3 regions of the Variovorax ureilyticus genome follow, and region 2 is predicted to be linked to each of the others. Evidence: predicted binding sites of a transcription regulator. Region 2 holds the regulator's gene; each other region holds the start of a gene.
The links. Region 2 encodes LexA, which represses DNA repair genes until DNA is damaged. Its sites were predicted from a motif close to ACTGTATNNNNATACAGT; they were not measured.
Positions count from the first base shown of each region.

Region 1: recA (recombinase RecA) is a predicted target of LexA. The motif match lies at 2,256-2,273, and genes of this name have one in related genera.
Region 3: WKW77_RS15840 (PA0069 family radical SAM protein) is a predicted target of LexA. The motif match lies at 2,102-2,119, and genes of this name have one in related genera.

Region 1 is NZ_JBBKZU010000005.1:165,968-171,447, forward strand. It holds gene argC (N-acetyl-gamma-glutamyl-phosphate reductase) at 1-537, shown strand, start outside; gene recX (recombination regulator RecX) at 652-1,119, opposite strand; gene recA (recombinase RecA) at 1,109-2,194, opposite strand; gene WKW77_RS13205 (MarR family winged helix-turn-helix transcriptional regulator) at 2,340-2,825, shown strand; gene WKW77_RS13210 (response regulator) at 2,945-3,619, shown strand; gene WKW77_RS13215 (sensor histidine kinase) at 3,650-5,113, shown strand; gene WKW77_RS13220 (sporulation protein) at 5,135-5,320, opposite strand; gene WKW77_RS13225 (biotin--[acetyl-CoA-carboxylase] ligase) at 5,323-5,480, opposite strand, start outside.
Region 2 is NZ_JBBKZU010000001.1:370,155-375,634, forward strand. It holds gene kdsB (3-deoxy-manno-octulosonate cytidylyltransferase) at 1-724, shown strand, start outside; gene adk (adenylate kinase) at 832-1,488, shown strand; gene WKW77_RS01845 (DUF6152 family protein) at 1,489-1,959, opposite strand; gene WKW77_RS01850 (hypothetical protein) at 1,975-2,391, opposite strand; gene WKW77_RS01855 (asparaginase) at 2,413-3,393, opposite strand; gene lexA (transcriptional repressor LexA) at 3,468-4,142, shown strand; gene WKW77_RS01865 (hypothetical protein) at 4,289-4,630, shown strand; gene WKW77_RS01870 (D-2-hydroxyacid dehydrogenase family protein) at 4,715-5,480, shown strand, end outside.
Region 3 is NZ_JBBKZU010000006.1:255,922-261,401, reverse strand. It holds gene WKW77_RS15855 (polyhydroxyalkanoate depolymerase) at 1-779, opposite strand, end outside; gene WKW77_RS15850 (glutathione S-transferase) at 894-1,550, shown strand; gene WKW77_RS15845 (DOPA 4,5-dioxygenase family protein) at 1,556-1,909, opposite strand; gene WKW77_RS15840 (PA0069 family radical SAM protein) at 2,135-3,229, shown strand; gene WKW77_RS15835 (efflux transporter outer membrane subunit) at 3,180-4,637, opposite strand; gene WKW77_RS15830 (efflux RND transporter periplasmic adaptor subunit) at 4,750-5,480, opposite strand, start outside.

The DNA.
Region 1 (5,480 bases), on a different contig from region 2:
CTGGTCGATGCCGGCCTGCTGCCGCGCGATTTCCCGATCGCCCTGCCCTCCGTCAGCGGGTATTCCGGCGGCGGACGCACGATGATCGAGGCGTACGAAAAGGGCGAAGCCCCGCTGTTCGAGACCTACGCGCTCGGCCTCAAGCACAAGCACATCCCGGAGATCATGAAGTACACGGGCCTCACCCGCCGCCCGGTGTTCATCCCCTCTGTCGGCAATTTCAAGCAAGGCATGCTGGTCCAGTTGCCGCTGCATCTCGACGACCTGCCCAATCGGCCGAAGGCCGGTGACCTCCAGGACGCGCTCGCGGCGCACTACGCCAGGAGCAACACGCCCGAGCAGTTCGTGAAGGTGCTGCCGCCGACCGCGGACGGCAAGCTGGACGCGCTCGCGCTCAACGACACCAACCAGCTCGAGATCCGCGTGTTCCCGAACGAGGACCATCGGCATGCCGTGGTCATCGCCCGCCTCGACAACCTCGGCAAAGGCGCGAGCGGGGCCGCAGTGCAGAACCTGCGGCTCATGCTGGGGATTTAGCTCGCCCCCAGGCTTGCTCACTTCGTGTAGCCGCCCACCCCCTACCGGGGGCAACACCGGCGGCCCGGCAAAGCCGGTTCCGCGGTGTTTCGCGCACGGCCGGGCTTCGCCGGCCTAGTCTTCGGGGTCGTATTTCAGGACTTTGGCGATCACACCGGTCGCGAAGCCGCGGGCCATCATGAATCGCATCTGACGCGCCCGCTCGGTCGCGTCCTGCGGCGGCGCGCCGAAGCGTCGGCGCCAGACGTCGCGCGCACGCTCCAGCTCCGTCTCCTGCAGGCTGGCCACCGCCTCGGAGACCGCCTCGGGCGCGATGCCCTTGTGCAGCAGCTCCTGGCGCACACGCGCGGCGCCGAGCCGGGCCGATCGCTGATGCAGCACGGACTGCACCACCCTCGCCTCGCTGATGAAGTCCTTGGCCGCCAGCTCGTCGAGTGCCCGGGCCAGCGCGCCGGGCTCTTCCTCGTACTTGCGCAGCTTGCGCTCGAGCTCGGCGCGCGAGTGTTCGCGCTGGCTCAGCAGGCGCAGGGCGCGGCCCTTGAGCGACGGGCCCGCCCTTCCCTCTTCCCTTTTACTTGTCACCCTTCGCAGGCTTTTCGGGTGCTGCCTCGGCCGCCGATTCGGCCAGGAGCGGAATGCCCAGCGATTCGCGAACCTTGTTCTCGATCTCGCGCGCGAGCTCGCGGTTCTCGCGCAGGAATTCGCGCGCGTTGTCGCGTCCCTGCCCGATCTTCTCGCCGTTGTAGGCATACCAGGCGCCCGACTTGTCGATGAGCTTGGCGTTGACGCCCATGTCGATGATCTCGCCCTCGCGGCTGATGCCTTCGCCGAACAGGATGTCGAATTCGGCCGTCTTGAAGGGTGGCGACACCTTGTTCTTGACCACCTTGACCTTGGTCTCGTTGCCGATCGCCTCGTCGCCCTTCTTGATGGTGCCGATGCGGCGGATGTCCAGGCGCACGGAGGCGTAGAACTTCAGCGCGTTGCCACCGGTGGTGGTTTCGGGCGAGCCGAACATCACGCCGATCTTCATGCGGATCTGGTTGATGAAGATGACCATGCAGTTGGTCTTCTTGATCGTGGCCGTGAGCTTGCGCAGGGCCTGGCTCATGAGGCGGGCCTGCAGGCCGGGCAGCGAGTCGCCCATTTCGCCCTCGATTTCGGCCTTGGGCGTGAGCGCGGCGACCGAGTCGACGACGATCAGGTCGACCGCGCCGGAGCGCACCAGCGAATCGACGATCTCGAGCGCCTGCTCGCCGGTGTCGGGCTGGCTGATGAGCAGATCCGGCAGGTTGACGCCCAGCTTCTGCGCGTACTGCACGTCGAGCGCATGCTCGGCATCGACGAAGGCGCAGGTGCCGGCCTGGCGCTGCATCTCGGCGATGACCTGCAGCGTGAGCGTGGTCTTGCCCGAGGATTCCGGTCCGTAGATCTCGATCACGCGGCCGCGCGGCAGTCCGCCGACGCCCAGTGCGATGTCGAGCCCCAGCGAACCGGTGGAGACCACCTGGATGTCTTCGATCACCTCGCCCTCGCCCAGACGCATGATCGTGCCCTTGCCGAACTGCTTCTCGATCTGGGCCAGCGCCGCCTGAAGGGCCTTGGCCTTTTCGCTGTTGGGGCCCGAGAGGCTTGCGCCCTTGACGACTGCGTCCATGTGAAAACTCCTTGAATATCAATGGGTTGTGCTGGATTCATCCCGCTGCGCTTAATCACAGGCTGGATGCTTGAACAGTAGTGTAGGGGTCAATGGATTGGCGCTGGCTCGTTTTTTGGTCAGTTTGATTTACTATCAAATCACCATGGTCGATCAACTCTCTTCCATAGACCACGACGCCTGGCGCCAGACCCACCTGGGCCGGCTGCTGGGCCATGCCATGCGCCGCTTCGACGAGCGGGTGCTCAGCCTGATGGCGCACGACGCGGACGTGCCGCTGGCACTTTCCAACCTGGCGGCACGCGCACAGGTCACTGCGGCGCACATTCACATCACGCGGCACCTGTCGCGCGATGGCTCGCGCCTGACCGAACTGGCCGAGCGCGCCGGCATGACCAAGCAGGCGATGGGCACGCTGGTCGACCAGTGCGAGGCCTGGGGCCTCGTCACGCGCGAGCCCGATCCGCTCGATGCACGCGCCCGTCGCGTGATGTTCACCGCCGACGGCCTCGCATGGCTCGAAGCCTTCCGCAACGCCGTCGCCCAAGCCGAATCCGAGTTCCGCGCGAGCGTCGGCGACGAGATCGCCACCGTAGTAACCATCGGCCTGGAAGCCTACGCAGCAGCCTAAAATTTGGGCGCGACGAAACCCAGAAACCCCGCGGAACCGGCCCCGCCGGGCCGCTGGGGTTGCCCCCGGAAGGGGGTGCAGAGCCACACGAAGTGGGCGAGGCTGGGGGCGAACTCAGGATGCGAATACTCATTGCGGAAGACGATCAGGTGCTGGCCGACGCCCTGCTGCGCAGCCTGCGCACCTCCGGCTCGGCGGTCGATCACGTGGCGACGGGCTCGCAGGCCGATGCGGCCCTGATGACCAACAGCGAATTCGACCTGCTGATCCTCGACCTCGGCCTGCCGAACATGCACGGCCTCGAAATCCTCAAGCGGCTGCGTGCACGCGGCTCGCAGCTGCCGGTGCTCGTGCTCACCGCCGCGGACAGCGTGGAGGAGCGCGTCAAGGGTCTCGACTACGGCGCCGACGACTACATGGCCAAGCCCTTCTCGCTGCAGGAACTCGAAGCCCGCGTGCGTGCCCTCACGCGCCGCGGCATGGGCGGCACGAGCAATGCCATCAAGCATGGTCCGCTGGTCTACGACCAGGCCGGTCGCGTGGCGACCATCGACGGCAAGATGATCGAACTCTCCGCGCGCGAACTCGGCCTGCTCGAAGTCCTGCTGCAGCGCGCCGGCCGCCTCGTCAGCAAGGACCAGCTCGTCGAGCGCCTGTGCGAATGGGGCGAAGAGGTCAGCCTGAACGCGATCGAGGTCTACATCCACCGCCTGCGCAAGAAGATCGAAAAGGGCCCGGTGCGCATCGCGACCGTGCGCGGCCTCGGCTATTGCCTCGAGAAGATCCCCTCGTGACGAGCCGCTCGCCGGCTTGGTGACCGTCCGGTGAAACTTTTTCAGCGCGCCCAGCGCTCCCTGTTCGGCGAGATCCTCGACTGGATGCTCACGCCGCTCTTGCTGCTGGTGCCGGTGAGCATCGGCGTGACGTGGCTCGTGGCGCAAGGCATCGCCAATGCGCCGTTCGACCGGGCGCTCGAATCCAACATCCAGACCCTCGCGCGGCTGGTCGACGTGGACCATGGCCGCATCCAGTTCGTGCTGCCGCAGCCGGCGCGCGAGATCCTCGGCGGCGACGAGGCGGATCGCGTGTACTACCAGTTGCTCGACGAGCACGGCGGACTGCTCAGCGGCGAGCCTGACGTCCCGCCGCCCAGTTCCGACGAGCCGCCGATGCCCGGTGTGGTCTACCTGCGCAACGGCCTGATTCAGGGGCAGCAAGTGCGCATCGCGTCGCTGTGGATCGCCGGCATCAACCCCGAGGCGCCGATGGCGCTGCTGCAGGTGGCCGAGACGCGCGAGAAGCAATCGGTGCTGGCCACGGAGATCATCAAGGGCGTGCTGCTCCCGCAGTTCGCGATCCTGCCGCTGGCGGTGCTGCTGATCTGGCTGGCGCTCGTGCGCGGCATCAAGCCGCTGTCGGTGGTGGAAGCACGCATCCGCGAGCGCCGGCCGGGCGACCTGAGCCCGCTGGACGAATCCTCGGTGCCGCTCGAAGTGGTGCCGCTGGTGCTCTCGGTCAACGACCTGCTGCGCAAGCTCAACGATTCGATCGGCACGCAGAAGCGCTTCCTCGCGGATGCGGCGCATCAGTTGAAGACGCCGCTTGCGGGGCTGCGCATGCAGGCCGACCTCGCGCAGCGTGAAGGCGCGAACGCGGAAGAACTCAAGAAGTCCCTCAAGCAGATCGGCCGAGCCAGCGTGCGCGCGACGCACACGGTCAACCAGCTCCTCTCGCTCGCCCGCGCGGAAGGCAACGGCGGCAGCATCGGGCGGCAGTCCTGCGACATCGCGCGGCTCACGATCGAGGTGGTGCGCGAGGCGGTGCCGCGCGCGATCGACAAGCGCATCGACCTCGGCTACGAAGGCGCCCAGCCCGGCGCACCCGGCGTGGCGATCGACGGCAATCCGACCCTGCTCAAGGAACTGGTGCGCAACCTGGTCGACAACGCGATCAACTACACGCCGTCGACGCCGGAGCGGCCGGGCGTGATCACCGCGCGGGTGCTGGCCGATCCCTTCGGCCGCATCGTGGTGCTGCAGGTCGAAGACAACGGCCCCGGCATTCCCGAAGCCGAGCGCGAGCTCGTGTTCGAACCGTTCTACCGGGTACTGGGCAACGAGGCCGACGGATCGGGCTTGGGACTGCCGATCGTGCGCGAGATCGCGCGCCAGCATTTCGCGACGGTGCGGCTGGAGGACGCCCATCCGGGCCGGCATCCGCCGGGCACGCTCGTGAGCCTGCGCTTCGACGGCAACGAGGGCGAACGCCGCGCCGGCAGGCCGCACTGAGCGGCGTTGGGCGTGTTCACCCTAGACCTTGCCGGGATCGACCTTTCGGATCTCCAGCATCTGCGGACGCACCTGCTGCTGAAGGCGCTGCGGTTCGCGCTCACTGAAGCGCGCGGGCTGCGTGCCGAACAGCGCGAGCGCGCCTTGCGACCATGCGTAGTAGCCGAGGTTCGCGACGACGAGGAGAACGACCAGCAGTCGAAGCATCGTCACGTCGAAGGCGCAGGGCGCACGCTGACTTCGGCGCTGGTGATCGTCTTCATGCCGGAAGCCGTCTGTACCAGCAGTTCACCGCCCCAGCCCACGCCCTCGCAGCGGCCTTCGGTGCCGTCGCTGAGCCGCACTTCGCGTCCGCGCAGCACGTCGC
Region 2 (5,480 bases):
CCGGCTGCCGGACAAGCCGTTGGCCGACATCGCCGGTCTGCCCATGGTGGTGCGCGTGGCGCAGCGCGCGCACGAATCGGCGGCCGGGCGCGTGGTGGTGGCGGGTGACGACGCCCGCATCATCGAGGCCTGCAAGGCGCATGGCATCGAAGCCCTGCTCACCCGCCAGGACCATGCGAGCGGCAGCGATCGCCTGTCGGAAGCCTGCGCCCAGCTCGGCTTGTCGGACGACGCGATCGTCGTCAACGTCCAAGGCGACGAACCGCTGATCGACCCTTCTCTGATCGATGCGGTCGCGCAAACGCTGTCCGACCATCCCGGGGCGGCCATGAGCACCGCAGCGCATGCGATCGATTCGGTGCAGGAGTTCGCCAATCCGAACGTCGTCAAGACCGTTCTGGACGCGAATGGCTACGCGCTCTACTTCAGCCGCGCACCGATCCCCTGGTGGCGCGACGGATTCGCGGATGCCGGGCCGAACAAGCTGCCGCCCTCGCCGCCCGCCCTGCGGCACATCGGCATCTACGGCTACCGCGCCGGCTTCGTTCGGCAGTTTCCGAGCCTTCCTCCGGCGCCGGTGGAAGGCACTGAGGCGCTCGAGCAGTTGCGCGCACTCTGGCATGGTCATCGCATCGCCGTGCACGTCAGCGAGCACGCGCCCGGCCCCGGCATCGACACCCCAGAGGACCTCGCGCGCGTCCGAGCCCTCTTCGCGGCACCTTAGCGCCGGGCCCGCCGAGGGGCCATGCTATCCTCAAAGGAACTCCGCCATTGACGCCACTCGTGATCAGCACGGCGCGACAGAAATCCAAAAAAACCTTCGAGGACACCATGAGACTGATATTGTTGGGCGCACCCGGGGCGGGCAAAGGCACTCAGGCGGCCTTCATTTGCCAGAAATACGGCATCCCCCAGATTTCCACTGGCGACATGCTCCGCGCGGCGGTCAAGGCCGGCACACCGCTAGGCAAGCAGGCCGAAGCCGTGATGGCTTCGGGCGCCCTGGTCAGCGATGACCTGATCATCAACCTCGTGAAGGAGCGGATTGCGCAGGCGGATTGCGCGCAAGGCTTCCTGTTCGACGGCTTTCCGCGAACCATCCCGCAGGCCGAGGCGATGCGCGCCGCGGGCGTCAAGCTCGACTACGTCCTCGAGATCGACGTCCCCTTCTCCGACATCATCGATCGCATGAGCGGTCGCCGCTCGCATCCGGCATCCGGGCGCACCTATCACCTGAAGTTCAATCCGCCGAAGGTCGACGGAAAGGACGACGTGACGGGCGAAGACCTGATCCAGCGCGAAGACGACAAGGAAGAAACCGTCCGCAAGCGGCTTGACGTCTACAGCCAGCAGACCCGTCCGCTGGTCGACTATTACTCCCAGTGGGCCAAAGTCGAGCCCGCTGCGGCGCCGAAGTACCGCTCCATCAGCGGCGTCGGCACCGTCGACGAAATCACGCAGCGTGCGCTTGCCGCGCTGGCGAGCTGATCAGGCCGGGCTGGAACGCAGCCCGTACACCCTCCCGTCGACGAACAGGTACTCGACGCGGATCACTGCCTCTTTATCCTCCTTTTGCCCGAAGCCGACCGCAGCCACCTGCGTGCCCGGCTTGATCTCCGGGATCTTCCAGGCCTCCATTCGGGTGAGTGGCGCCAGTTCGAACTCCCACTGACGCGCGGTGCGGCCCGGCAGCGCCGCCTTGGCGAGCAGCGCGGCTCCGTCCACGGGCGAGGTCTGTGCAGGCAAGGCGCGCTTCGGCAAGTCCGCCGGCACCTTCAGATCCGGCGGCACCTCGACCATGAGTTCGACGTGCGGGTTCTGCCACTTCACGCTCACCACCTTGCCTTCGAGATAAAGGGGCCGATCCTGGTCGAAGCTGCCCCATCCGTGGTGCGCCCAGGCGGACGACATCGTCGCGGGGACGGATGCAGCGGCGAGTACGAGGCTGCGGCGTTTCATGCGGGATCCTTTCGATCAGTAGGCAATCCATCGGCCGCAGAACACCACGGCCAGCCAGATCGCAGTGGACGACAACATCTGTATCCGCGCCATCGAGTCGAGTTTGCCAAGCGAGCCTCGGGCGTGAAACCAGAAGGCGTTGCAGCCGGCAGCCACCAGAAGCCCCATCTTCACGAGGAAAGCCCGGTTCGCGAGCAACTCGGAGGGCTGGGTCGCAAACATCAGTGCACCGCTGGCTGCTGCGAGCGCGAAGCCGCTCAAGGCGATGGTCAGCGACAGCCGCGCCACGCCATGCACAGGGAGCGCGGCCGCCCGTCCGAACACTCTCATCTCGAGCGCCACGAGATTGCCCAGCAGCAGCGCGATCCCAACGATGTGCACGGCCTCCAGCGCCGGATATGCCCAGGTGGTGGTGCGCAGTGCGTCGAGCATCGGCCGGCTCCGTCGAGAGGACTACGCACGGCTGGAGAGAAGCTCAAGCGCCAACGCGATACGCGCCTTGACCGGCGTCAGCCCGCCCGCGTCGCGCAAGGTTTCGCCCGTCTTCGGAAGAATGCGTCCCTTCAAGCAGCGGGTCGCGCGCACGACGGCGATCCCTTCGGCCTGCGCGCGCAGTGCGGCCGCCTCCAGCGCATGGTGCAGCGTGCCATTGCCCGTTGCGGCAAGCACGATGCCCTGCACGGCGTCGGGAGCACCTCGCTTGCGTTCGGCGACCAATGCATCGACGATCGTGCCCCGCGCCTCGGCGTGGCTCACCAGGATCTCGATGCGCGGCCATGATGCCGCGCTGACGACACGATCGAAGACGGGCGTTGCGAGCTGAGGCTCGGGCCAGTTGCGCAACGCCAGAACAGCCCCCTCCTCCACGTAGGCCAACGGGCCAGCATCCCCGGAGTCGAAGGCATCGAGACGATAGGTATGAACCTTCTGCACATCGGCGGCGCCATGCACGGTGCCCGCGCAAACCGCCACCACGCCTCGCGCGCCCGGCGTCGCGACGACCACGATGGCGTCGCGCACATTCTGCGGACCGTCGGGCGCCAGTGCGGTCGCCGGACGCATCGCACAGGTCAGCACGACGGGCTTGGAGGGCGCCAGCACCGATTGGAGAAAGAAGGCGGTCTCCTCCAACGTGTCGGTCCCGTGCGTGATGACGATGCCCGCCACATCCGCTTCTGCGAGCCAATACGCGCACCGCTGTGCCAGCTTCTGCCAGATCGCAAAGCTCATGTCCTTGCTGTCGATCTGCGACACCTGCTCCGCAAGAAGTGCAACGCCTTCAGGCGCCTCGATGCCGCCCAGCAGATCCGCCACACCCACCTGACCGGCGGTATAGCCGATGTTGTCACCCGCCTGGCTGGCACGTCCTGCAATCGTGCCGCCGGTGCCAAGAACGACAACCCGGCGCGTGCCGCCTTGAATGTTTTCGCGCATTGCTTGCCAATCCCAGGGAAACTGGTTAAAAATACAGGTACTGGATATGCACCCAGTCCCTTTCAGGAGCCACCATGCAGTTCGCCGTCAAGCTTACCGCCCGTCAGCAGCAGATTCTGGACTTGATTCAAAGCGCCATCGCCCGCACGGGCGCACCGCCGACTCGCGCCGAAATCGCGGCCGAACTGGGCTTCAAGTCGGCCAATGCGGCGGAAGAACATCTGCAGGCACTGGCTCGCAAGGGCGTCATCGAACTGGTGAGCGGCACCTCGCGAGGCATACGCCTCAAGGGCGAAGCGCTGCGCGCGCTCAACGAATCGCGGAACAACCAGTATTCGCTGTCCCTGCCTGGCATGGCGCAGCTTGCGCTGCCCCTGATCGGCCGCGTCGCCGCCGGCTCGCCTATCCTCGCGCAGGAACACATCGATCAGACCTACTACGTCGAGAACACGCTGTTCCAGCGCCAGCCTGACTATCTCCTCAAGGTGCGCGGCATGTCGATGCGCGACGCCGGCATCATGGATGGCGACCTTCTCGCCGTGCAGGCCACCAAGGAGGCCCGTAACGGGCAGATCGTGGTCGCTCGCCTCGGTGACGAGGTCACCGTCAAGCGCCTCAAGCGCAACAAGCAGGTCATCGAACTGCACGCTGAAAACCCGGACTACCCCACCATCTTCGTCCAGCCAGGAGAGCCCTTCGAGATCGAAGGCCTCGCAGTCGGGCTGATTCGCAACACGATGCTGATGTAGCCAATCCATGCAGGTCGGCGCAGCAAAAGCCGCGTTGGTCTCATCACCGGCCGCGACAGGTGGCGGGCGTATGGCATGAGCCATCACCCTGTCGGGGCAATGAAAGCAATCCTGCCTGTGTTCAATCTCTACCTTCTGGAGTTCACATGGGAATCGCTCTTCTCAGCATCGTCGACCTGTTCACGCCCCTGCAGTCGCTGGCCGATCGGTGGATACCGGCACGGCGCTCGCGTCACATCAACTCATCCGGATTGCGCTACGTCGGCGTCCGCCCAAGCTGTGCATCGCGGCAGAGCTCCGCGACCCGGGATGCGTCCGGAGGCGCGCGGCCGCTGCGTGTCGTCCGGATGGTCGATGCCCAGCAGCCACATCGGCACCCGGGCCGTGTGGTCATCTCCGGTCGCATGGCGGACGTGTGTGCGGAGCTTGATCGACTGGCCGCGCTCGAAGCAGCGGACGCGGCGGGCCATTGCGCCCGGGTGCATTGAAGCCGCCCCGGCGTTGCGTGCGATGCGCGACGCCGGGCAATGCACCGACACAGCCGATGGGTCGTGCAAGGCACAATGGAAGCCATGAACATTGTGATCCTCGACGACTACCAAGACGCGGTACGCAAGCTGCAATGCGCCTCCAAGCTCGATGCCTATGCAGCCAAGGTCTATACGAACACCGTCAAGGGTATCGGTCAGCTTTCGGTTCGACTCAAGGATGCCGAAGTGATCGTTCTGATCCGCGAGCGCACCCACATTTCGCGGCAGCTGATCGAGAAGCTGCCCAAGCTGAGGCTCATCTCCCAGACCGGCCGCGTCGGCAGCCACATCGACGTGAACGCGTGTTCCGAGCTCGGCATCGCAGTGGCCGAAGGCACCGGGTCTCCGCAAGCGCCGGCTGAGCTCACCTGGGCGCTCATCATGGCGGCAATGCGTCGCCTGCCCCAGTACATCAGCAACCTGAAGCACGGCGCCTGGCAGCAGTCGGGGCTCAAGTCGGCATCCATGCCGGCAAATTTCGGGCTGGGTTCGGTGCTCAAGGGCAAGACGCTCTGCGTCTGGGGCTACGGACGCATCGGGCAATTGGTCGCGCGCTACGGCCAGGCGTTCGGCATGCAGGTGGTCATCTGGGGACGCGAGCAGAGCGTGGCCAAGGCGCGGTCCGATGGCTTTCAGGTCGCGCCGAATCGCGAATCCTTCTTCGCCGCAGCCGACGTGCTGTCGGTCCATCTCCGACTTACCGAGGAAACGCGTGCGCTCGTCACGCTCGAGGATCTGTCGCGCATGAAGCCGACCTCCCTGTTCGTGAACACCTCGCGTGCCGAGTTGGTCGAGCAGGATGCTCTCC
Region 3 (5,480 bases), on a different contig from region 2:
CGGTCGGGGTTCATGCTCATGAAGGCGCCGAGCTGCAGGAAGCCCGGGTACACGCGCCGCATCATGCCGGCATGCGGCCACGGCACATGGCTGATCAGGTTGCGCTCGAACCAGGCGATGGAACGGTCGGTCGCCAGCTTGTTCACGGTGGTCGGATTGACCCGGCAGTCGACCGGGCCCGCCATCAGCGTGAGGCTTCTCGGTGCGGCCGGGTTGTCGTCCTCGGCCATCAGCGCGGTGGCGGCCAGCGCCGCGACGCAAGGCTGGCAGACCGCCACCATGTGCACGCCCGGGCCGATCGCCTCGAGGAAATCGATGATCCGCAGCGTGTAGTCGTCCAGGCCGAAGCCGCCGTGCCAGATCGGCACATCGCGCGCGTTGTGCCAGTCGGTCACGTACACGTCGTGGTCGCGCAGGAGCGTGCGCACGGTTTCGCGCAGCAGCGTCGCGAAATGGCCCGACAGTGGTGCAGCCAGCAGCACCGGCGGATGCACCGCATTGGACTCTTTGCGGAAGTGCAGCAGCGTGCCGAAGGGGGTCACCAGGGCGGCTTCTTCATGCACCGGGACTTCCTCGCCGTCGACCCCCACGCTTTCGATCCCGTAGGGGGGCCGGGTGTGCGTGAGCCGGATGCGCGAGTAGACCTCCATGGCCGAGGCGAAGCGGCGGGCCAGGCTGCGGTCAGCCTTGTCGCGCCACAGCGCCTTGCCGAGGTATTGCGCCGCGAGACGCGAGGGCGAGAGGAGGTCGGCTTGGGATTGATAAGCCCGGTACAGCATGGATGAGCCGCAGGCAAGTTGCGGGCCAAGCCTGCGGCCGCGACGCACCGGCGCACCTTTCTGGCACAGGGCTTGCACGACCGCAGCGCCGATCCGGCGGACCAGGAGCGATGCATGGCCAAACCCGTACTCACCATCAGCAGCAAGAACTATGGCGCGTGGTCGCTGCGCGGCTGGCTGATGTGCAAGCTCGCGGGCCTGGAATTCAGCGAGAAGATCATCCCGCCCGACGACCCGGCGATGAAGGCCGAGATGCTGCTGCTGTCGGCATCCATGCTGGTGCCGTCGCTGCAACACGGCGGCATCAAGGTCTGGGACACGCTCGCGATCGGCGAATACCTGAGCGAGATCAAGCCCAAGGCCGGCCTGCTGCCCGCCGACGCCAAGGCGCGCGCGCACTGCCGGGCGATCTGCGGCGAGATGCATTCGGGCTTCTCGTCGATGCGAGGCTCGCTGCCGATGAACGTCAAGGCGCGCTTCCCGGGCTTCAAGATCTGGTCGCGTGCGCAGGCGGACATCGACCGCATCGTCGCGATCTGGCGCGAATGCCTGTCGACCTACGGCGGGCCGTTCCTTTTCGGCGAGACGCCCTGCCTGGCGGACGCCATGTACGCGCCGGTCGTCACGCGCTTCGTTACCTACGACGTGTCGCTGGACAAGGCCTGCACCGCGTACTGCAAGCGCATCCTCGAACTGCCCGCGATGCAGGAATGGATCAGGTCCGCCAAGGCCGAGCCGGACGAGATCGACGAGCTCGACGCCGAGTTCTGAACCGCTCAGGCCGGCTTGCGGAACATGCTCAGGTCGAGCGTGGATTCGTTGCCCAGCCACATCGCGTGCGCGGTGTGGTCGAGGTAGTCGTCGCCCGTCACGCCGTGCACGAAGACGTCGAGGCCGTTGCGACGCGCATCGAGCCATTCGATGACCTCGTCGAACTCCGCCGCGTCGAAGGCGATCTGGCAGCTCCAGTGCGGATGCGGGCCGACGAGCTTTTCATGCACCCGGCCGACCACCACGAGCAGGCTGTGGCCCGCATCCTGCGCGAGCTGCCGTGCCTGCGCGACGGTGTCGGGGCCGAAGTAGATGTGGGCGTGGTACTGCGGGTAGAGGTTTTCGGGGCGGCGTGGCATCTGGGGGTCCAGGAAAGAAGGGCGGCGTGGCGATCATCCCGCGGATGAACGGCACGCTCAAGCAGCTCAAGGTCGACCTCTTCGGGGCCGACCGGACCCCGAGCCAAGGACCCGCATGCCGGAGTTCCTCCAGCGAAGACGCCCGCGAGGCTGAAACAAGCGGTTGCTGCAGCCGGGGCGGAATGATGAAATACTGTGTATTCATCCAGTAATCGACCCGCCGCCATGCCCGATGCCTTCATCCCCATCCACGCGCTCAAAGGCCGGGGCGCCGCCACGCGTCTCGCGCACCGATTCGAGCGCGACAGCCGCAGCGCCTTCGATGACGGCTGGGGCACGCTCGAAGAAGGCGAGGCCGAAGCCGACGGGCTGCCGCCGCTCCCCACCGAGGTCCGCTTCGAGGACGCGAAATCGGTGCTCAGCCACAACGACTCGCCGGACGTCTCGTTCGATACCTCGTTGAACCCGTACAGGGGCTGTGAACACGGCTGCATCTACTGCTTTGCCCGACCCACGCACAGCTACCTCAACCTCTCGCCCGGCCTCGATTTCGAGACCAAGCTGATCGCCAAGCGCAACGTCGCGGAACTGTTGCGGGCCGAACTGGGCCGCAAGAGCTACAAGCCCAGCCCGATCATCATCGGCACCGCGACCGACTGCTACCAGCCGATCGAGCGCGAGTTGCGACTCACACGATCGGTGATCGAAGTCTTGAAGGAAGCACGCCATCCCTTCGGCATCATCACCAAGTCCAGCGCGGTCGAGCACGACCTCGACCTGATCGCGCCGATGGCGGCCGAGCATCTCGCGGCGGTGTACGTGACCATCACCACGCTGGACGGCGAACTCGCGCGCAAGCTCGAACCGCGCGCCGCCGCACCGCATCGCCGGCTGCGCACATTGCGCACGCTGGCCGAGGCGGGCGTGCCGGTCGGCGTCAGCGTCGGGCCGCAGATCCCCTTCGTCAACGAAGACATGGAGCAGGTGCTCGAAGCCGCCTGGGACGCCGGCGCGCGCAGCGCCTTCTACACGGTGATCCGCCTGCCGTGGGAAGTCGCGCCCCTCTTCAAGCAATGGCTCGAACTGCACTATCCGCAGCGCGCGGGCCGCATCATGGAGCGCATCCGAGAGATGCGGGGCGGCAAGGACTACGACGCGGATTTCGCCACGCGCATGAAGGGCAGCGGCGTCTGGGCCGACCTGATCCGCCAGCGCTTCGAGAAAGCGACGAAGCGCATCGGCTTTTCGAACGACCGCACGCCGCTGGACCTCAGCGCGTTCCGGCCACCTGGCGCAGTGGGGCAGGGCAGCCTGTTCTAGCGTCTGCGGCGGTGCTGCGGGGCAGGGCGCCGCACCAGTCGCCGCCGAGCGCCTTGACGAGGAACACCGAGGTCTGCATGCGCTGGCCGTTGATCTGCGCCGCCTGCCGCTCGGTGGTGAGCAGCGCCTGCTGCGCGGTGATCACGTCGAGAAAGGTCGAGGCGCCGCCCTGGTAGCGGCCGGCCGCCATTTCGAGCACGCGGCGCGAGCTCTCGACCGCCGTCTGCGCCTGCGCCGATGCGCGATCGAGCGAGGCGAGGCCCGTGATGCCGTCCTCCGCTTCCTGGAAGGCCGTGAGGACGACGCGCTTGTAGCTGGCCACGGTGGCGTCGTAGCCCGCCTTGGTGAAGTCCACGTTCGCGCGGATGCGGCCGCCATCGAAGATCGTCTGCGTGGCGGTCACGCCGAGCGACCACAGCAGGCTCTGCGAATCGAACAGGCTGGACAGCATGCGGCTGTCCACGCCGATCGACGGGAGCAGCATGACGCTCGGATAGAAAGCGGCGCTCGCCACGCCGATCTGTGCGTTGGCGGCGGCCATCGCGCGCTCTGCGGAGGCCACATCGGGCCGCCGCTCCAGCGCTTCAGACGGAATGCCGATCGGAATTGCCGGCGGCACGAGCGGCTTGACGTCGGCCGCGACCGTGAACGACGGCGCGGGCGTGCCGGTCAGCGTCGCGAGCGCGTGCTCGTACTGCGAGCGCTGCTTCCTGAGGAGGTCGACCTGCGCCAGCGTGTTGTCGAGCAGCGCCTGCTGCTGCGCCACGTCGAGCCCGGAGACCGCGCCGAGATCATGTCGATCGGTCACGAACTGGAGCGCGCGCCGCTGCAGTTCGATGGAGCGTGCGAGCACGTCGAGCTCGATGTCGCTCGAGCGCAGGCTGAAGTACGCCGAGGCGACGTCGGTCGTCAGCAGCAGCCGCGTGTTTTCCAGGTCGGCGGCCGACTGCGCAGCAGAGGCGGTTGCAGCTTCGACGGAGCGCCGCACGCGGCCGGCGAGGTCGAGCTCATACGCGGCGGTGAGGTTCAACGCGAAGTCGTTCTGCACCGTCGAATAGTTGGGTGCCGCGTAGTTGGTGAGCGGGCGGTTCGCCGAGATCTCGAAACGCTGCGCGCGTGCGCCAACGCCCACTTGCGGATAGCGGCCGGCATTGGCGCCCGCGAGCGTCGCGCGCGCCTGCGCGAGCCGGGCGCCCGCGAGGTCCAGCGTGGGGCTGTTGGCGAGCGCCTTCTGCTGCAGCGCATCCAGTTGCGGATCGCCGAAGCGCAGCCACCACGGGCCCTTGTCGTCGGCGTCGCCCGGCGCGGCCTGCTGCCAGGGCGCCTCGAGCTGCCAGCTCACCGGGATGTCGACGGGCGGTGCCTTGTAGTCCGGCCCTGCGGCGCAGCCGGCCAGCAGCGCGGCCATGGCCCACGAAGCCAAGGCACCCGCGGAACCGGCTTTGCCGGGCCGCTGGGTGTGCCCCCTCGGAGGGGTGTCAGAGCCACACGAAGTGGGCGAGGCGGGGGGTGGGCTCATTTCAAGCAGACTCCTTCGCGATCACCACGACGTCGCCGTCGGCGAGCGAATCGGAAGGATTGAGTACCAGCCGGTCGGCCGGGCCGAGACCGTCGATCACCTCGACCGTCTCGCCGTAGTTGCGGCCCAGCGTGACGCCGCGCAGCTTCACTTTCCCTTGCGCATCCACCACTGCGACGCGCGTGCCTTCGGCGCGGAACAGCAGCGCGTTCGCCGGGATCGTCAGCGACTGGCTCGCGGCCATCGGCAGCGACACCTGCACGTAGGCGCCGGGCAGCAGCGTGCCCTCCTTGTTCGGCAGCGAGACTTCGACCTGCATCATTCGCGTGGCGGTGTCGATCGCACCGGAGGTCCGCGCGACCTCGCCCTTGAAGGTCTGGCCGCGGAGTTCGGATTGCGTGACCACGACCGGCTGCCCAGGTTTCACGAGCTGCGCATAGGCCTGCGGGACGTTGATATACACGCGCAGCGGATCGGTCTGTGCGAGCAGGAACAGCGCACGCCCGCTGCCGGCATCGATGAGGTCGCCCACATCGACATTGCGGCGCGTGATCACGCCCGAGAACGGCGCGACCACGCGCTTGAATCCTTCGGTCTGCCTGAGCCGCTGTACGTTGGCATCGGCGGCCGCGAGGTTGGCGGTGGCCTGCGCGAGCGCGCTGCGGCGTTCGTCGAGGTCCTGCTGCGAGACCACGTCCTTCTGGCGCAGGTTTTCCCAGCGCGCGACCGTGC